Regions from separate parts of the Candidatus Pantoea multigeneris genome, predicted to be linked through region 2. Evidence: riboswitches for the same ligand, from Rfam matches in the RefSeq annotation. Region 2 holds a riboswitch; each other region holds the start of a gene.

Region 1 (7,047 bases), on a different contig from region 2:
CAATCAGTGGCACTTCGCCTTTCAGATTACGGCGGATCGTGCGCACGGCATTCATCACATAGCCCAGTTCCTGCTCAGGATCGGGGACCGGGAGGCGGTCAACATCGGCGCGGCAAGTAATTGGGCGCTCGAAGCGTGGGCCTTCACCCGTTTCAAAATAGAGTCCCAGCCCCATGGCATCGGGGACGGTGAGAATATCACTGAAGAGGATTGCCGCATCCAGTGGGAAGCGGCGCAGCGGTTGCAGCGTCACCTCACAGGCCAGTTCAGCATTTTTGCACAGCGACATAAAATCACCGGCTTCAGCGCGGGTGGCTTTGTATTCCGGTAAATAGCGGCCTGCTTGTCGCATCATCCATACTGGGGTGGTATCCACCGGCTGACGTAACAGGGCACGCAGATAACGATCGTTCTTCAGTTCACTCATTTTTGGGCTCTCTCTGTCTCAGACGCGCAGTGTAGCATTTTCATGAACTCTCGGCGCGGCAGATGGCGACAGTATCTTCAATCAATCGGCGAGCAACCGTGCCTGGCGGTGGTAGCTGAGGGAGTTGATCAAAGCGATACCAGCCCGCATCCTGTAGCTCTTTACCATCAATTTTGAGATCGCCGCCGGCATATTCAGCCATAAACGCCGTCATCAGTGATTGAGGGAACGGCCAGGGCTGAGAGGTAACATAGCGCACGTTTTTTACCTGCACATTGCTCTCTTCCATCACTTCGCGCGCCACCGCTTGTTCCAGCGTCTCACCCACCTCGACAAAGCCGGCCAGCACGGTATAAACATTGTTACGATGGTTAGTGTGATTGGCTAACAGGATTTCATCCCCACGCCGGATAGCCACAATCACACAAGGTGCGATCTGTGGGTAATAGCGTTCACGACAGTGACTACACAGGCAGGCAAACTCACGCTTACTATGGTGCATTTCATGACCACAGTAGCCACACCAGCGATGCGAACGATAAAACTCCGCCAGCTGCACCCCACGGCCCGCCAACTGAAACAGTTTCACATCTTCATTGATCAGCTGACGTGCTGAAGCCATATTGTCAGGGCGGGATTCACACACCAGCCATACCGTTTCGCCTTGCCACTCGCCGATAGGCATGCCAAGACTTCCCACTAAATTGAATGCACTTGCAGGCCCCTGCGGCAGCTCACCATGCGGCAGCCAAAGTTTGTTTTCCTGGCTGACAACCCACCATCCAGCGTCTACGCTTGAGATCTCACGTTGCATATAAATCGTCATCCTTATGCGTCGTATGTTGACGCTGAAGTCCTGATGTTAGTGTGTAAATCACTATACCCTAATTATTTTGGGTTGCAGGCAAGCAGATAGCACTGCGCCAGCACTCTGCAATGATCGGGAAAATAAACAATCCGGAGCCTCTAATGCTTAACCAGTTAAATGACCTGACCGATCGCGTAGGTGGCAGTAACGAACTGGTCGATGCGTGGCTGGAAGCCCGCCGCCAGTTACTGGTGTCGTACTATCATCTTGTCGGTATTAAACCCAATAAAGAGTCCTTAACGGCGCTGGATGAACAAGCGCTGGATAGCTTCTGTCACGGGCTGGTGGATTACCTCTCAGCGGGCCACTTCAGTGTTTATGAGCGCATCATCAGTGAGATGCAAGGCGACAGCCCATTGATTGCTGCTGCGCAAATTTATCCTCAGCTGGAACGCAACACCGAACATTTGATGCAGCTGTATGACGGTCATCTGCAGCAGTCGATTACTGATGATAACTGCATGACTTTTCAGCAGGCACTTTCAGAAGTGGGAGAAGTACTGGAAGCCCGCTTTACGCTGGAAGATAAGCTCGTGCAGTTGGCCTGGGATAATCAGTTGGCAAGTGCCCCGGTTGCCAATGCAAACGATATGGCACGCCCAGCTTAAAAAACAGCAAATGTAAAATGCTTGTTATTATTAAAAAGGCCTTTTATGCTGAAGGGGCTTTGCAGTATCAACGCGAAGTCGTTCAGCGCTAAGGCCTGAGCGTTTTATCTTGTCGGAGTGCCCCCCGGGGCTGAGACCGTTAATTCGGGATCCGCGGAACCTGATCAGGCTAATACCTGCGAAGGGAACAAGAGTAAAATTCATCAGTGCAGCGGCACTTTATCGCCTGCTGTTGCTGTTACTCCTTCCGGACTCCGGACAAGCAAACTTCCCTTTTAGATGGAAATTGCTATGTCTGTATCGAAAACAAACCGCCGTGAACAGCGCGCCCAGGCGCAAGAATTTATCGACTCACTCAAAGGCGGATCGGCCTTCCCTAACTCTAAACGTATCTGGATCACCGGTAGCCAGCCTGATATTCGCGTGCCTATGCGTGAGATTCAGCTCAGCCCGACACTGGTCGGCGGCAGTAAAAGTGAGCCTCAGTTTGAAGATAACGAGGCAGTGCCGGTGTATGACACCGCGGGGCCTTATGGCGATCCTGATGCGCAGATTGATGTCCATCGTGGACTGCATAAGCTGCGCGCACGCTGGATAACACAGCGTGATGACAGTGAAACTCTCGAGCAGATCAGCTCGGTCTACACGCAACAACGCTTAGCCGATGATGGCTTAGACCATTTGCGGTTTGAACATCTGCCACAGCCTCGCCGGGCAAAAGCCGGACGCTGCGTGACACAGCTTCATTACGCTCGCCTCGGCATCGTCACCCCGGAGATGGAATATATTGCGCTGCGTGAAAATATGGGTCGCGAACGGATTCGTGGTGAAGTGCTGCTGCAACAGCATCCGGGTCACAGCTTCGGTGCGCATCTCCCCGAGAATATCACTGCTGAGTTCGTGCGTGAGGAAGTGGCCGCCGGACGTGCAATTATCCCCGCCAACATTAACCATCCCGAATCTGAGCCCATGATTATTGGTCGCAATTTCCTGGTTAAGGTCAACGCTAACATCGGAAACTCTGCCGTCACGTCTTCCATTGAAGAAGAGGTAGAAAAGCTGGTGTGGTCAACCCGTTGGGGCGCGGATACCGTGATGGACCTTTCAACCGGTCGCTACATCCATGAAACCCGAGAGTGGATCTTGCGTAACAGCCCCGTTCCTATTGGTACAGTGCCGATTTATCAGGCGCTGGAAAAGGTCAACGGCGTAGCGGAAGATCTTAACTGGGAAGTGTTCCGCGATACTCTGCTGGAACAGGCTGAACAGGGCGTCGATTACTTTACTATTCATGCCGGAGTCCTGCTGCGCTATGTGCCAATGACCGCCAAACGTCTGACTGGTATTGTTTCTCGTGGCGGCTCAATTATGGCGAAGTGGTGCCTTTCACATCATAAAGAGAGTTTCCTCTATCAGCATTTCCGCGAAATTTGTGAAATCTGCGCGGCGTATGATGTTTCGCTATCACTGGGTGATGGCCTGCGTCCTGGATCCATTCAGGATGCCAATGACGAAGCACAGTTTGCCGAGCTGCATACGCTTGGAGAGCTGACAAAGATTGCCTGGGAGTATGATGTTCAGGTGATGATCGAGGGGCCGGGACATGTGCCGATGCAGATGATCCGCCGCAATATGACGGAACAACTTGAGCATTGCCATGAGGCGCCGTTCTATACCCTTGGCCCGTTAACCACTGACATAGCCCCTGGCTACGATCACTTCACCTCAGGAATTGGTGCCGCCATGATCGGCTGGTTTGGTTGTGCCATGCTGTGTTACGTCACCCCGAAAGAACATCTGGGTTTACCGAATAAAGAGGATGTGAAGCAAGGGCTGATCACCTATAAAATTGCCGCCCACGCCGCCGATTTGGCGAAAGGCCATCCGGGCGCGCAAATTCGTGATAACGCGATGTCCAAAGCGCGTTTTGAATTCCGTTGGGAAGATCAGTTTAATCTGGCACTCGACCCGCACACTGCCCGCGCCTATCATGACGAAACACTGCCGCAAGAATCTGGCAAAGTGGCACATTTCTGCTCTATGTGTGGACCCAAATTCTGCTCAATGAAGATTACGCAGGAAGTCCGTGAATATGCAGCGCAGCAGGAAGCTGCGGCAAAACCTATCGAAATTGGCATGGCAAGGATGTCCGATGCGTTTCGCAGTCGCGGCAGCGAGCTGTATCACCCAGCCGATGCCCTAAACGAGGAATAAGTATGAGTGCCCCTTTTCCCTCCACCGCACCAGTCCTGGGACTGTATCCGGTTGTGGACAGCGTTGAATGGATCGCCCGCCTGCTAGAAGCTGGCGTACGCACGATCCAGCTACGCGTGAAAGATCGTCAGGATGAGGATGTCGAACCGGCGATCCGGGAAGCCATCGCATTGGGCAAACAGTATCAGGCACGGCTGTTTATCAATGACTACTGGCAGCTCGCGGTGCGCCACCAGGCTTATGGTGTCCATCTGGGGCAGGAAGATCTCGACGTGGCAGATCTGGATGCGATCCGCGCTGCGGGGCTGCGTTTAGGGATTTCGACCCATGACGATGCCGAGCTGGACCGCGCGCTAGCGATCCAGCCATCCTACATTGCACTGGGCCATATCTTCCCGACCCAGACCAAAGATATGCCATCGGAACCGCAAGGCCTGGTGGAACTTAAGCGCCACCTGTCACGGCTGCAACATATTCCGACCGTTGCCATCGGCGGTATTTCTATCGCGCGTGCGCCAGAAGTGCTGGCCACAGGCGTAGGAAGCATTGCGGTAGTGAGTGCGATTACTCAGGCTGAAGACTGGCGTGCCGCCACGGCCACCCTGCTGGCACTGGCTGAACCAGAGAATCAGGAACCTGTCGCACAGGGGTGATGTAATTGTTGCACTGGCGCACAAGTTAGCTGGAAACCACTACGCACCTCGTGAATCAACAGCTAGTGCGTAGTCGGTGATCAACTTAATGTTGCTGGCGTCAGGCAACTCCGCGTCTGACCAGGGCTGATAGCTTCTCCTTTTCGGCCCTGCCTTTCTCGCTATGCAGCACAGGAGGCTATTGCTCGCTCCACAGCCGCTCCCACCAAAGCCACAGCCTGCTCAGTTCGCGCATCGAGAGGGAATGTAAAGTTAAGCCGCAGACAGTTGCGGTATTTTCCTGAAGCAGAGAACAGAGAACCTACCACCACTTGTATCCCTGAAGCTCGCAGCTCACGGTTGAGTAATACCGCATCAAATGCCTCTGGCAACTCAATCCACATTAAAAATCCGCCCTGCGGACGCGATACGCAAATACCACAGGGAAAATAGTGCCGCACCCAGCAGCTGAAGGTTTCATAGTTACGCTGATAAATTTGCCGCATCCGGCGGAGATGGGGCTGGTAATAGCCCTGACGGATAAACTCAGCCACGGCATATTGTGTTTGCGTCACGGTCGATCCGGTCACGATGTATTTCATATGAATGACCCGATCGCGATAGCGACCCGGTGCGACCCAACCTACGCGTAAACCGGGGGCCAGGGTTTTTGATACCGAACTGCACAGCAATACCCGTCCATCGACATCCAGTGATTTAATGCTCACGGGGCGCGGGTATTCCCATGCGAGTTCGGCATAGACGTCATCTTCAATAATCGCCGCATCAAAGCGCTGCACCAGCGCCAGCAGCGCCCGCTTGCGTGCTTCCGGCATGATAAAGCCCATGGGATTGTTGCAGTTGGGTACCACAATCACGGCCTTTATCGGCCACTGATCAAAGGCCAGCTCCAGTGCTTCGATACTCATGCCCGTCACCGCATCGGTGGGGATCTCGATGGCGCGGATACCGAAACCACGCAGCGCCTGCATAATGCCGTGAAATGAAGGCGACTCAACGGCAATGATATCGCCTGGTTCGCACACCGCACGGATAGCCACGGAGATCGCCTCGTGGCAACCGTTGGTTATCACAATATCATCCGGTCCAAGCTGGCAGCCGCTATCAATGGCAATACGCGCCACCTGCTCACGCAACGGCAGGCACCCGACAATGCTGTCATAAGCCAGTATGCGTGGATCCTGCTTCTGCGCCTGTCGGCTCAGGATCTTCCAGAGTGGTTTTAACGTTGGCTGGGTCAGATCTGGCGAACCATTTCCCAATAACAGCATGTCGGTTTCCATCCGCCCGCTGAGTAAATCCAGCACTTCATCCCATTGTGAAATTTCGACGGGGCGCTGTACCGGTTTTGAAAGCGCAGGAACCGGTGGCACGGCTTTGCGGCTGGCAACAAAATAGCCCGAGCGCGGTTGTGAATGGATGAGCTGTTTCTCTTCTAACAGGTAATACGCCTGCTGGACTGTACTGATGCTGACGCCGTGCTCTTCACTGAGGCTACGAATAGAAGGCAAACGCTCGCCGCTCCGATACAGCCCCTGCTCTATACGCTGCGCCAGCAGCGTAGCCAGATGTTGATAACGTGTCATTGCATGCCCTCGTAAGCCGTACTCCTTGATTCAACCAGTACAGATGGCGACAAAAATCACCATTCAGACTGTTTTATCACCGGTCTGTACTGGTTGTAAAAGCTGATTTTTGTATCTGTATCCTTTTCGGTCAAAGACGCACACTGGAGTCCGGGTAAAACATTGAGGTCATCGCCATGGAATTTGATCAAAACCGCTCTGGTAAGCCATCCTCGGTTACGCCACTAACCGTAATTCGCGCGCTGCTAACTGCATTTAAGCAATGGCGTGCGCGGCGAGAAACTGCCGCTATTTTGTCGCAGCTCAACGATCAGCAGCTGAAAGATATTGGTATGTCACGCAGTGATGTTGAACGCTGGCGCTGAATCGCAGCCATAAAAAAACCCTGCCGAGGCAGGGTTTTTTATTAGTAAGGCTGACGATTAATCGTCGTTGCCGCCAAGACCGGCGTTCAGCAACTCAGCCAGGCTCGCAGAGGCTTCATCCGCAGTCACCTGCGGTGCAACCGGTGCTTCGCCCGCAGAGCGGCGACGCATACGATCCTGGTGGTAAGCATAACCAGTACCCGCTGGGATCAGACGACCTACGATTACGTTCTCTTTCAGGCCGCGCAGTTCATCGCGCTTACCTGCTACTGCAGCTTCGGTCAGGACACGAGTGGTCTCCTGGAACGATGCAGCAGAGATGAACG
Region 2 (7,047 bases):
CGCAGATGTCAGCTTATACTGACTGAACAGGTGGCAAGGTTCTCACCTGTCTGGGTTTTTGGCTGCTCAACAACTGACGGGAATCATCACTTTTTATGACCGCAAATAAACAGCCCCTTCCTGCTGCGATGCTGGCAGCGGCGGGCATTGTGTTTGGTGATATCGGCACTAGCCCGCTTTACACCCTCAAGGAATGCCTGTCGATCTTACCGGATGGACACATTTCCCCGACTGCCATCATGGGATTTCTCTCGCTGATTTTCTGGGGATTAACGCTGATCGTTACGCTTAAATATGTCTGCTTTGTGATGCGAGCGGATCATGATGGCGAAGGGGGCATTTTGACCCTGATGTCATTAGCCAGGCAGCATGTATCGGCGCGTGCCAGCCAAATCATCGTCTTAATGGGCCTGATTGGGAGTGCCTTTTTTTATGGCGATGGGGTCATTACGCCTGCTATCTCTGTACTTTCGGCCATAGAAGGGATCGAGGTGGTGGCACCCAAGCTGTCACATATTATTGTTCCGCTGTCTCTGCTGATTCTGGTCGGGCTGTTTATGATTCAAAAACACGGCACAGAAAAAGTGAGCCGGATCTTTGGCCCGATTATGCTGGTATGGTTTATCACCCTGGCGCTGCTCGGCGTGCGGGGCATTATGATGAATCCGACCGTGCTGTTGGCGATCAACCCGGCCTATGCGCTGGAATTCTTATTCAGCCATAAAGCCTTGTCATTTGCAGCGTTGGGCATGGTGGTGCTGGCGGTAACCGGGGCGGAAGCCCTGTATGCCGATATGGGCCATCTGGGGAAAAAACCGATACGTCTGGCGTGGATAGTGCTGGTGATGCCGGCGCTGGTGATTAACTACTTTGGACAGGGCGCGCTGGTATTAGCGCAACCCGAAGCGGTGCAAAACCCGTTCTATATCCTGGCGCCGGGTTGGGGGCAAATCCCCCTGATTGTGCTGGCGACGCTGGCGACAGTTATTGCGGCTCAGTCGGTGATCAGTGGCGTGTATACACTGACGCACCAGGCGATTCGCCAGGGCTTTTTGCCGCCAGTACGCATTATTTATACTTCGTCTACCGAATCCGGGCAGATCTATATTCCGGTGGTGAACTGGCTGTTGTTTGTCGCCGTGGCGGTTATCGTGTTGGCATTCCGCCAGTCTTCAGCGCTCTCATCGGCCTATGGCATCGTTGTTACCGGTACGATGGTGTTGACCGCGTGCCTCGTGTGCATTGTGGCGTTTAAAAACTGGCACTGGCCTTTGCCTGCGGTGCTGGCTTGCCTCGCTGTGATGCTGTTGGTGGATGTCACCCTGTTTAGCGCCAATCTGATGAAACTGCTCTCCGGCGGCTGGGTACCGGTGCTGCTGGCGTTTACCATGTTACTGTTTATGTGGATCTGGAGCAGTGAGCGTATCCGCCTGATCCGCCGTCTTGACAATGACCCCGTAGGCTTAAAAGCGATGATTCAGTCGCTGGAAGCCAATCCACCTCAGCGTGTGGCAGGCACCGCCATCTTCCTGGCGCGTAAAGAGTATGAAATCCCGCAGGCGCTACTGCATAACCTGAAACACAACCGGGTGTTACATGCGCGTACTGTGCTGCTGCACATCCGCACCGTTGATACGCCGCGTGTATACAACCAGCAGCGCCTGAGCATGCAGCAACTTTCACCCACTTTCTGGCAGGTGACGGCGGCTTATGGCTGGCACGAAGTCCCCTCAATGCAAGAAATTCTGCATTTATGCGGCATGGAAGGCTTTGGCTGTTCAGTTAACGAAGCCTCATTCTTTACTTCCCATGACACGCTGGTGATGAAAAAGCGCAAGGGGCTGGCGCGAATCAAAGGTGGGATCTTCCATTTCTTCCAGCGAAATGCTTTGCGGGTTCACGAGCAGTTCCGCATCCCGCCTAACCGGGTGATCGAGTTAGGTGGACAGAAAGAGTTTTAACCTGGAGCGGCAGGAAACGCGACGGCGTTTCCTGCACGGATGCCTTACTCAGGCTCGACGGCGTAGCTGTCTACCGGCGTGATTTTTTTGATCAGCTTGTTATCAAACAGGAATTTTTCGTACGCGTCGTAGCGGGCTTTGTCCAGCTTCGCCGGGTCGCGTGCAAACAGCGGCAGTGATGCCATCCATGCCTGATGATTGAAGTCGGTATTCAGTTCCGGGTGCGCGGCGGCAAACGCTTTCCAACTCTCTTCCGGATGCGCGTGCAGATAGTCACTGCCTTTTTTCAGCGCGGCGAGGAATTTCTTAATCCGTGGGTCGTTCACTTCGTCGCGGTTAGCAACGATGATCAGCTCATCGTAAGCAGGCACGCCATAATCTTCCACGTTGAACACCACTGGTTTTGCCCCCTGCATTTTCATCTCCAGCGCTTCAATATTGCGATAACCGCCAATCACGGCATCAACTTTGTGCGTCAACAGGGCGCTGGTGAGCTGGAAGTTAACATTGACCAGTTTGACCTCTTTGCCACTGACACCGTCGTGGGCCAGCATGGTGTTCAGCGTGGCTTGTTCAATCCCGCTGACGGAGAAACCGATGGTCTTACCTTTCAGTTCCGCCGGAGATTTAACCTTAGGATCGAGGGTAATTACCGTGTTCAGCGGCGTGTTGATTAACGTGCCCACGCGCACCAGCGGCAAACCTTCATCGGCGAAGAAGTGCAACTGCGGCTGGTAGGTGATGGCTAAATCAGCCTGTTTCGCCGCCACCAAGCGCGGTGGCAGTGAAGGATCGGAAGGTGGAACGATTTTCACGTCCAGCCCTTCTGCTTTGAAGGCACCGATCTGCTCTGCCACCATAATCGGCGCATGATCCGGGTTAACATACCAGTCGAGCATCAGTGTCAGTTTTTCCGCCGCATGCGCCTGGCTAATGCAGGCGGCTAACAGTAAGGTGGTCGCCGTTTTCTTGAACATGGTCTTTCCTTGGTAAAATTTTTAATGTGTATCCGGTGCCCAGCTAATCAGGCGGCGGAGCAGGGTATCGATCGCCACCCACAGCGCGATGGTCATCAAAATCAAAATAAACAGTGCAGCAAAGCATAAATCGCTCTGCATTCGGGCGTTGGCGTTCATCATGACGTAGCCCAGCCCCTCGGCTGATCCTACCCATTCGCCAATGATCGCCCCAATCGGTGCCACGGCGGCCGCCATGCGCAGTCCGGTGCCGAAGGCAGGCAAAGCGGCCATCAGCCGCACATGGCGCAGCTGCGCCCAGCCCGAAGCGCGCATGGTGCGAGCCAGATCAAGGTAGTCATTGCTGACGCGGCGCAGGCCGTCATAGAAAGCGGAAGTGACAGGAAAGAAAATCACCAGCACGGCCATAACCACCTTGGCACTCATGCCAAAGCCAAACCACAACACCAGCAGCGGGGCTAAGGCGAAAACCGGAATGGCCTGACTGGTGAGCACCATGGGCATCACCCAACGCTGCAAGCGCGGTGAAAACACCATACACAGCGCCAGCACACTGCCCAGCAACACACCGCACACCAGGCCGCTGAGAATTTCCATCGCGGTGACCAGCGTATGGTCGGCCAGATAATCCCGGTTCTGCCACAAGGCTTCGACCACGGCAGCAGGATTGGGCAAGAGAAAACGAGGAACGCCGCTCATCGTGACCAGCGTCCACAGCAGCAGTAAACCCGCAAAGACCACAGCCCCGCGCCAGAGGCGGTTCAGGCGAGAATCGGTTCTCTCCATTATTCGGCTCCTCGCAGAAGTTGTTGGGCTAACGCCCCCTGGCTGCGGAGCAGTTCAGGATCATCTAAGGCGCGCGGCGGTGTTCCTGCCAGCGTGTGTGAGGTGTCCAGTCCGGCAGGATGCGGTGACAGCACCAACAACTGGTGCGCCAGGCGACAGGCTTCCACCGGATCGTGAGTGATGAGCAGCACGGTGTGATCCTGTAGCAGTTCAGCGGCCAGGTTCTGTACCCGTGCGCGGGTTATCGCATCAAGGGCGGAGAAGGGCTCATCCATCAGGACAATGGGCTGACGTTCATACAGGGTACGGGCAATCGCGGCCCGCTGGCGCATCCCTCCTGAAAGCGTGTCCGGACGGGCATCACGCTGATCCTGCAAACCGACGCGTTCGAGCAGATGCAATGCCCAGTCGTGGTCCGGTTGCTCGCCACGCAGGCGCGCACCCAGCATCACGTTTTGTTGCACGCTCAGCCACGGGTAGAGCAGATCCTTTTGGCCCATCCACGCAATTCTGCCGCTGATGGGTAGCCCATCGCTGCCCATGACACTGCCGGATGTGGCTTGTGCCAGCCCGGCGATGATCCTGAGCAGGCTGGTTTTGCCCGCCCCGCTGGCCCCCAGCAGGGCGACGATTTGCCCGCTGGCAATATCGACACTCAACCGTTCGAAAATGGTGCGCTGACCGAAGCGTAAACAGAGATCGCGTACGGCGATACCCGGTGGCACTTGGGTGCGATTAAACGGTGGATTTCTCATTGCGCCGGTGCATCCAACCCCATTTGCCAGAAAGCCGCTTCGAGCCGGGTTGCAGTGTTAAAAATGGTGTTAAGTTCGGCCAGACGGCTCTCTCCCCCGCGCTGATGAGCCACTTTCTCCAGCAGATCAAGGGATGACTGCACGCCACGCAGATAAGCCTGATCGCCGTAGTTGCGGATCCAGTCAGCATACGGATTGCCTTCCAGCACCGTATTAGGGTCATTCAGCAGGCGTAAGCCAATTTCGGCATAACCGGCAACGCAAGGCATTAATGCCGCGAGCAGATCCAGTGCATCACCACGATGACCAATATCCAGCACATAGCGCGTGTAGTTCATGGTTTCAGCCGCTTCCTCCACCTGTTCCATCTTGCTTTCATTTAGCCCCCACTGCTGGCAATAAGCCACGTGCAGTGGCAGTTCATTCACGATGGCATTGAGGGAAGTTGTCGCCGCACGCATTTCCGGCAAGGTGGAGAATTTACTGACCAGCAGCGCATAAGCGCGGGCAAAGTGGATCAGGAACAGATAGTCCTGGGTCAGATAGTGGCGGAAAGCATGATGTGGCAGGGTGCCTGTACCGAGTTGCTGGACGAAATCATGACAGACATAGGATTGCCAGACGGAGCCAGCATTGCGGCGTAACTGACCATACAGGCCAGCATCAAACTGAGGAAGAAACATTGGACCTCCATTCGCTTTCAGGAGATCCGGGCATCCGGAGGTAAGAACAGGCAGTTGCACGTAGCAGGATTGCCGACCCGTCCCTTCGCTGGCATGACCCAGATCAGGTTCAAAGGGTTCGGTTTGCACCATCTCAGCCCATCACTGGACACCCCTCGGAGAGGCATTTTTTATACGTGATTCAGCGGGCGATTACAATCACCGGCAAGAGAAAAGCCGGGATTGAAAACCCCCGCAAAAAGCGGGGGTTTGAGCGGCATCAGAAGTGATAAGAGAGGCTGACGGAGTAGTTAAACGGCTGACCGTAGACCAGGTCATCATCCATGGAGGTGTAGTAACCACGATCAAACAGGTTTTGCAGGTTGGCCTGCACGGAAAGCTGTTTAGTCACGTCATAGCGTGCAAACAGATTAACCAGCGGGTAGCTGCCCTGATAGTAACGTTTGGTTGAGCCATCAACATAGGTCGCATCTTTATACACGCGGTTTTGCCAGTTTACGCCTCCGCCGACGGTGAGTTCCGGCAGCATTGGCAGGTTATAACTGGTGAACAGCTTGATCTCGGTTTCCGGCATATCACTGTTCAGGCGTGCGCCGGTATTGTCACGAGCCACGTAACGGCTGATGCCAAACGTCATTTTCAGGTTGTCAGTGACGGCACCATTCAGTTCAAACTCGGCCCCTTTACTGACGGTGCCGTTGGCGGTGGTATAGGCTTGTTCGCTGGAGCTATTCACGAACACACCATCCAGCGCCTGGGCGACGTTGCTTTGTTCCAGACGGAATACCGCCAGCGTTGCGGTGAGTTTGCCGTTGTACCAGTCTGATTTCAGGCCGGTTTCATAGTTTTTCCCGGTAACCGGTGAAAGATAATGGCCGTTGGCATCGCGATAGGTTTGCGGCTGGAAGATGGAGGTATAGCTGGCGTAGGCGGACCATGTGTCATTAATGTCATACACCAGGCCACCATACGGCGTGGTGTTATATTTGGTGACGTTACCGCTGCTACCGTGTGTGCTCCATTGGGTATAGCGTGCGCCAATGATCAACGAGAGCGGATCGGCCAGGGAGAAACGGGCGGCGGTATACATGGATTTCTGTCGCACGATATCATCAGAGTCCAGATACCAGTCGCCCCATGACGGTTCAGCCACGTCACCGTTCCAGTTGTTGATGTCTGGCATGGTGGTGTCACCGAAGTCACCATTTGAACTGTAATAGCGGTTGTGCTGGCGGCTGAAGCTGAGTCCTGCCAGCAGTTGGTGTTGGCGACCAAACAGCTCAATCGGGCCACTGGTAAAGGTATCTACAGAATCCAGATTACGTTTGCCCTGGTCCTTACTGCCAAAGGCGGATAAACCAAGGCCGGTTTGCGCATCGGCAAAATCTTCAAGGTAAATCAGTTTGTCATTCACGGTCGCCTGGGCATGGGTAGCATTGAGACGGAATACCCAGCCGTTGTCGAATTTCTGGTCGAGGTTAACAAAGACCTTGTGTGAGCTGAGGTCGTAATGTGTCCAGTCCGCTGAAGGGTTGGTACTGCGGGCAAAGTGGGTTGGTGCGCCGTTGCTGTACCAAATAGGCAGCCCGCCCCAGGTTGGGTTCGCGGTCTGGCTCTCCTGGAAGTCATAGCCCAATGAGAGCGTCGTGCTGTCGGTCAGGTCCGCATCGACCACGCCATACAGGAACTCTTTGCGCTTGTGGTAGCGGTCTAACCAACTGTCCTGATCCTGATAACCCGCCACTACGCGGCCACGCACCGACCCCGTGCTGTTGAGGGGACCGGACAGGTCGGCAACATAGCGTTGATTGTTCCAGCTACCATAACTGGCATAGAGATCGCCGGTGAAGGTTTTGCTATCGGCACGTTTGCGCACCATATTGAC
Region 3 (7,047 bases), on a different contig from region 2:
GTTGATTAGACTCGCCCCTGCTGAAAACAAGCAATAACAAAACAGCTTCCGTACCAGGAACTACCTCATTCACCCGCTCGGCTCCCCCGGGCGGGTTTTTCTTTTGTCTCAATTCAATCCCCCTCCCGCTGTGCTATAACTGCCTCAGTCAATGCGCATTTAAGGGAAAGGACAATGGACAACACACCACAAGCTGTACTGATTCTGAATGGCAAGGGTGCCGGTAATGAAGCGCTGCGCAGTGCTGTAGGCCTGTTGCGTGATGAAGGTGCGCAACTGGCTGTGCGTGTCACCTGGGAACAGGGAGACGGAAAACGCTATGTCGAAGAAGCGGTATCACTCGGTGCTGCCACGGTCATTGCTGGCGGTGGAGACGGCACCATCAATGAAATTGCCACCGCGTTAGCCGCACTTCCCGCAGACAAGCGCCCGGCGTTGGGTATTCTTCCCCTTGGCACAGCGAACGATTTTGCCACCAGTGCCGGTATTCCCGCAGAAATGGAACCTGCCCTGCGTCTCGCTTTACAAGGTCGTGCAGTGGCGGTGGATCTGGCTCGGGTTAATCAGGATCGCTATTTTATTAATATGGCCACCGGTGGCTTCGGGACGCGTATCACCACCGAAACGCCAGAAAAACTCAAGGCAGCCCTGGGAGGCGTCTCCTACTTTATCCATGGCCTGATGCGCATGGATACGCTGAAACCCGACAGCTGTGAGATCGAGGGGGATGATTTTCACTGGCAAGGTGATGCCCTGGTGATTGGCATTGGCAATGGCCAACAGGCCGGAGGCGGTCAACGTCTTTGCCCGCAGGCGCGTATCAATGATGGTCTGCTTGAGCTGAGTATCGTCACGGCACAGGAAGTATTGCCTACCCTGCTGCATTCCCTGACCAGCAATGAAGAAAACCCCAATGTCGTTGCCGCCCGGCTACGTAAACTGACGATCCGCTCACCCCATGAAATGACGTTTAACCTCGATGGTGAGCCACTGAGCGGGCGCGAATTTACGCTTGAAGTGATGCCAGATGCAGTGAGTTGCCGCTTGCCACCTCACTGCCCTTTACTGGCGTAAGGTCGCAAGCCGCGCAAATCACCTCAGGGGGTTACCACCACTGATGGAAATGGTGAACGGGGCCAATGCCATGGCCGACTTCCAGTGAGTCGGCCTGCATTAACGCCTGCTGCAACCAGGCTTTAGCTTCAGCCACGGTCTGCGCCCAGTCGTTATGACGCGGACGCAACGCCGCCAGGGCCGCAGACAAGGTACAGCCCGTGCCGTGCGTGTTGCGAGTATTGACGCGCGGTGCAGTGAAACGCTGGGAGCCTGCCGCAGTAATCAACCAGTCAGGGCTTTCACCGTCGCTTAAATGGCCCCCTTTCATCAGCACTGCCTCACAACCCAGCGCGATTAATGCTTCTCCCTGTGCCAACATCTCCTGCTCATTACGCGCATGCTCAGTGCCCAGCAGCGTGGCGGCTTCAGGAAGATTAGGGGTAATCAGCGAGACCTGCGGTAATAACAGCTCGCGCACGGCGGCAACCGCATCGGGTGAGAGCAGTGGATCGCCACTTTTTGCCACCATGACGGTGTCCAGTACCACGAATGGCAGGCGGACTTTTTTCAGCCGTTCGGCAACCACCTCAACAATCGCGGTTTCTGACAACATGCCAATTTTAGCGCTATCAATACGCACATCATCCAGCACCGAATCCAGCTGTGCTGCCACAAAGTCAGGTTCAATGCGGTAGACCGACTGCACTCCACGGGTATTCTGCGCCACCAGCGCCGTGATGACGCTGGTGCCATAGGCACCCAGTGCAGAAAAAGCTTTTAGATCGGCCTGAATGCCAGCCCCACCGCTGGGATCGGTGCCGGCAATCGTCAAGGCATTAATACGCTTCATTGTGCTTCCTCTACATTCAGTGACCACAAGCCATCCAGCAACGCCACGGCAAAACTGCCCGGCCCCTGACTACGAGAGGCAGCCACTTCCGCCGCACGGGCGACCATGGCACAGGCGCTGGCAACATGCTGTAAGCGATCGCCAGGTAGTGCGCAGCATGCGGCCACCACGGCCGACAGGGCACAGCCAGTGCCCACCACGCGCGTCAGAATCGCATCACCCCCCGGTACCGCCAGCGTACGGGTGCCATCGGTGATGTAATCAACCTCCCCTGTGACGGCGACAACAGTGCTAAAGCGTGTTGCCAACTCCTGCGCGGCCTCAATAGCCAGGTCAGAAGTGTGCAGGCTGTCAACGCCACGTCCACCGCTTTGTTGCTGGGCCAACGCCAGAATCTCAGAAGCATTGCCGCGAATAGCCGCAGGCTTAGCTGCCAAAATCTGCTGGCAAAACGCAGTACGTAAGCTCAATGCCCCCACCGCTACCGGGTCAAGTACCCAGGGTGTACCCGCTTGATCGGCTGAGACTATCGCTCGCTGCATCGCATCACGGCGATCCACCGTCAGCGTCCCGACATTGATCAGAAGTGCACTGGCAACAGCACTGAATTGTGCGGCTTCCTCAGCGTCAATCACCATGGCAGGCGCAGCCCCGAGAGCAAGCAGCACGTTAGCAGTAAACGTCTGGACCACATCATTGGTCATACAGTGCACTAAAGGTGCCTGCTGGCGTAACAACACGAGCGTTTGCGCGAGTTGCGCAGAGGAAAGCGGGGTATGCGACACGGTAATCAGGCTCCTGACCAGAGGCAGGAAGAGAGATGCGGACAGGCATCTGACTTCCCTCCGCTGGCATTATCCAGTTCAGGTTCAACGGGTGTTTCTCAGCAGCTTCCCAAAAGAGGCTGCACCCCGAGTCAAATTCACAGCCAGCAGCATAAGGTAAGGACAAGGCGTCGCGCAAGTCATCAGCCTGATTCGCATCAACCCTTACCGCTATATGCGGTAAAAAATCAGTAAACACTGCTGCGCAAAAAATGAACCTCTGATCTTTTTTTATAACAAAATAACTGAAATAAAATTGATGAATGCAGATTAAGTCATATAACTCAGGAGAACAATTGTGAAAATTTCTGATGTGAGCAGCGCACCATTTTTTGAAAATGAAATAAAATTCACAAAAAAGCACCCTGAAAATTACCCGGACAATGAATTTAACCACCCCTCTGATTTTAACAACCTGCGGAAGAAAAGATCCCCCGCACCCGGCTTATCACATATCATTAAATTTACATTTAATGATGGAGATTCAGTCAACATAAACTCAACACATCCTCGGAGTAATTCAACTGAAGATGTAAATTTCATCTTCAGATTTTTTAGAACAATATCAGAAAATAAATGGAAAGAGCTGCATGCCCCAGTGGTTATGTTAAAAAACATACGTCGATCCGGTAATCTATTGCAGGATATAAAAAAATCCATTGGTGGTGAATTACATTTCAATACTTCCGTGACGTTTAAATTAAGCAGAAGGGAAATATTTCATGGCTGTGTTAAATTTCTTGACGAGCAAGAAAAAACATTCATAAAAAAGAGAAATATTACCGATGCATTTTATAAAAAGTATTCCTATATCAAAAGAGATGAAACTAATGTTATTAAAAACATATATTACGGCGATTACTTAAAAAAAACCTCCATGTTAAACGTGAGATCTTTCACTCAACTACCAGACCCAATTAAAAAGAGCTTTGACTCCATTAGCGATAATATATTGTTACATGGTAAATTTAGCACCGCTACCCCAGGAAACACGACAACGATTTTACACCATGAAAAAAAATCCATGCTGTCTGTAATGCTAAATCATATAGCATACCAAATAAAATTAAGCCGAGATAAAATCCATAGCACTAGATCCTTAATCGAAGTGCAACAGGAGCAAGTAAAAATTGACCATCTTATAGGATATCAACTCGAGGTTATGACTGAGTTATATGTATCACACATAGAGGAAAGGAAAAAAATTAATAAACCTGATGCTTTATACCTCATGGATAAACTTGCTGTAACGCACTATATTGGGCTGATTGGGCAAATTGAAAAATTTCGCAATGAAATTATAAAAGGAATTATTGACGTTATATTTTCCGATAAAACAAATTACCTTTCATCATTAAGTAAAATTCAAAAATTCAATCAACGTGAATCCTGGCAGAAAACATTTCTTGGCGACGGCTTTATTCATGCATTAAGTTATATATTAGAAGTAGATGCATTACATGGCTACTCCAATCAGGTCAATATTAAAATGATAAACAAATCAACCCTGAAGAAAATACGTAACATTAATGATGAAAACTACAATCGAACAAGCCACTATGATGGTGAAATTTATAAAAAAATAAAAAAATGGTCACAAGAAAACAAAATAACCAAAGAAATGAACAACATCCAACAGCATTTGACCTTCGTGGATATAAAGAATTCATCTCCGGAGATTTTTAACTGGAAAATTAAATTCTCTAATTACTTAAATGAAATGATCTCCTTGGCTGAAAAAGAAAAAAACAAATCTTACTTCGATGACACCAATAAAAAACTGAATAGCGAATCTCTTATTTACATTATTATTAACAAGAGAATGACGCGATCTGAAATGTTTATTAAACGTCTATTCCCCTTCAGCGATTATGCGGAGATAAAATGGGAGAATGCAAATAACTTTTCCGATGCAAAAAAATCCATACGAATAACATTTGCGGAAGCGGTTGCTTTTTATCGGAAATGGAACCCTACAGATAGCGACATGAATGCATTGATATTGGATAAAGACATTCGTGAGCTCATTGAAGAAATATCAATCAAAACCAGTAACTGGGAGCAGAATCTCATCGCTCAGGTTGACAACTTAAAATATGATGCCAGTTATCTTATTGGTTCATATGGCAGATTAAACAAGCGGATCGATGAACTAAAAAACATCAGTAATATCGACCATTACACTAAAACCTACAATATCCATATCAGTCAGTCAGAAAAACAGAAATTATCTGACTTTTTCAATGGAAGATCCCAGGGGTATCTGGTAGGGATCAATGATAATCCTGTAGGTGAACATGTTCCGCATAGTATAATCTGTATTCCTTTGAGAAAAGGAAACGGTAGTCACGATGGATTTGAAAGTTTGCTCGTCAGCCTGGAGCAGCAAGAAATAGTACGCCTGCCCGCGCTTCTGGGTCCAGAACGTAAATATATCTCAACAAAAAGCCATATCAGTATTGATGATAATGTCAGAAAAGATTATCTGGATAGCTTAGAAAGTCGTAAAGCTATGCATGAAAAAGGCTATAGAGATATCTCCAGAGAGGTTGAAAATCTGAGGAATTTCCTGCAAGAAGAATTATCCCCCCGCTATATACCAGACAAGAACAGTGACTATCTTACGCATGTAAAAATGACATTTATTGATGTTGACGGTCCAGCCGGCCCTGCTACCAAAATCTATCGGCTCTATGAGAGTGACGCATTAAAATTCACTAACTTCTCTTTATCTACACATCCAGACAAACACAAGCTAAAGATAATCAATAACATTATTGAAAATAAAAATACACGCCTAAAGGATGAAATTGATGACTTTATTTTTACGGCAGATGATAAATGGTTCTCCTGGGATGAGAGAGAGATTAGAAACACCAAAGAGTGGATGGATGTATTCATCATACTATTTTCTATTGGATCAGTATTATTTCCCACACCTAATTTATCGATGGGGAGTAAATTCTTCCTTAAATACCTTCCATTTACGCTAGTAGACCTGCTCGCTAACGTTAACAGCGCACTGCTGGGAAAAAGCCTGGCAAGTAATTATGATGAACTTAAAAATTCTAATGACGATTTATATAAAAGTATTTTCTACTGGGGAGCAGCTACATTTTCCAGTGCTGCAATAAGCATTGCAACGCCGCTCCCTAAGCACACTTATACGTCAAACAGAAAAGCATTTATTCGTTCTCTTCATCAGGATATTATTGCCGATGCAAGATTTGCCGTCAGTCAGGACATGGACTATCTGGTCGCTCGTTTATATGGCGACATATCCTATGCGCGATCTTTAAAATCACTATCAAAAAATGCACCAGCCGATATAAAATCGCTACTTAACGACATGGTAGAATATTCATTTTTACAAACTCACGAGTTAATAGATGATGATATACGCATTACTCAGACTTTAAAAAATAATATTTTTTCATCTGAAATCGCAATCAATCAAAAATTATCGCTCATTGAAAATAAAATCAACAACTTATTGACACCACTACAAAGCATTGCAACGGACATCAACCTTCTTAATGACGAGCTTGTCAGAATGTATGAATACGCAAATGAGGCTAAAAAGCGCTTTACGGCAACAGAAGATAGATTTCTCCAACTCTCCGATCTCATTTCACTCATGCCGGGGGTAAGAAAAAGGGTAGTAGAAACAAGAGATGTGCTTTCAAGCACCATTCAACAGTTTCATGCCATCTCTGCAAACCCCAGCATTGATAATATAAAAAGAATGCTACATTGCAGTGACAGTGCGGCAAAATCCATTGCTGAATACATGCCAACCATTAATAATGGCCATCGAACCATTAACGTTGGTGATTTATATGCAGTAAGTAATATTATCGGTGGAGGTTCAGCTCAAGGAGACAGTTTATTGCATATTTTGAGGGAGATTACATCAATTTCAATAAAATCGATGATAGATAAGACGCCTGAAATGTTAATTATCGATGCGGTTACAGGTTATATAGACCTCTATCAAATGCTGTTTAAAAAAAGCAATCTCACCTCTACGCACGCTACACCGAGCCTTAACGCGACAATGATTGCAGGCAATACCTCCCAACAGGAAAGCCTGTTTAGTGCCCTGGGATTCTGGCATCCGTAACAGCATGAAGATAAAAATCATAACTGGCACCCTTCAGATGCCAGTTATCACATCAGTTACTCGGCAGGTTTGGTGCGAATCAGATAATCAAACGCACTCAGTGAAGCCTTAGCACCTTCGCCGCTGGCAATAATAATTTGCTTATAAGGCACGGTGGTGCAATCCCCGGCAGCAAATACGCCTTTCAGGCTGGT

What was found. A riboswitch is a leader RNA that binds a small molecule or an ion and turns the genes downstream of it on or off. The one in region 2 is predicted to bind thiamine pyrophosphate.
Region 1: linked by a shared signal. The riboswitch ahead of thiC (phosphomethylpyrimidine synthase ThiC) and the one ahead of tenA (thiaminase II) in region 2 are both predicted to bind thiamine pyrophosphate.
Region 3: linked by a shared signal. The riboswitch ahead of thiM (hydroxyethylthiazole kinase) and the one ahead of tenA (thiaminase II) in region 2 are both predicted to bind thiamine pyrophosphate.

The regions. Positions count from the first base shown of each region.
Region 1 covers NZ_VWXF01000019.1:12,213-19,259, reverse strand. The annotation lists gene hemE (uroporphyrinogen decarboxylase) at 1-427, opposite strand, end outside; gene nudC (NAD(+) diphosphatase) at 468-1,241, opposite strand; gene F3J40_RS24335 (Rsd/AlgQ family anti-sigma factor) at 1,397-1,903, shown strand; TPP riboswitch at 2,007-2,107, shown strand; gene thiC (phosphomethylpyrimidine synthase ThiC) at 2,195-4,117, shown strand; gene thiE (thiamine phosphate synthase) at 4,120-4,770, shown strand; gene F3J40_RS24320 (aminotransferase-like domain-containing protein) at 4,932-6,356, opposite strand; gene F3J40_RS24315 (DUF1127 domain-containing protein) at 6,533-6,721, shown strand; gene rpoC (DNA-directed RNA polymerase subunit beta') at 6,779-7,047, opposite strand, start outside.
Region 2 covers NZ_VWXF01000004.1:119,260-126,306, forward strand. The annotation lists gene kup (low affinity potassium transporter Kup) at 96-1,961, shown strand; gene F3J40_RS11390 (ABC transporter substrate-binding protein) at 2,006-2,938, opposite strand; gene F3J40_RS11395 (ABC transporter permease) at 2,960-3,724, opposite strand; gene F3J40_RS11400 (ABC transporter ATP-binding protein) at 3,724-4,479, opposite strand; gene tenA (thiaminase II) at 4,476-5,162, opposite strand; TPP riboswitch at 5,226-5,328, opposite strand; gene fhuE (ferric-rhodotorulic acid/ferric-coprogen receptor FhuE) at 5,422-7,047, opposite strand, start outside.
Region 3 covers NZ_VWXF01000006.1:13,426-20,472, forward strand. The annotation lists gene yegS (lipid kinase YegS) at 175-1,074, shown strand; gene thiD (bifunctional hydroxymethylpyrimidine kinase/phosphomethylpyrimidine kinase) at 1,106-1,906, opposite strand; gene thiM (hydroxyethylthiazole kinase) at 1,903-2,691, opposite strand; TPP riboswitch at 2,730-2,830, opposite strand; gene F3J40_RS14645 (hypothetical protein) at 3,029-6,853, shown strand; gene ahpF (alkyl hydroperoxide reductase subunit F) at 6,910-7,047, opposite strand, start outside.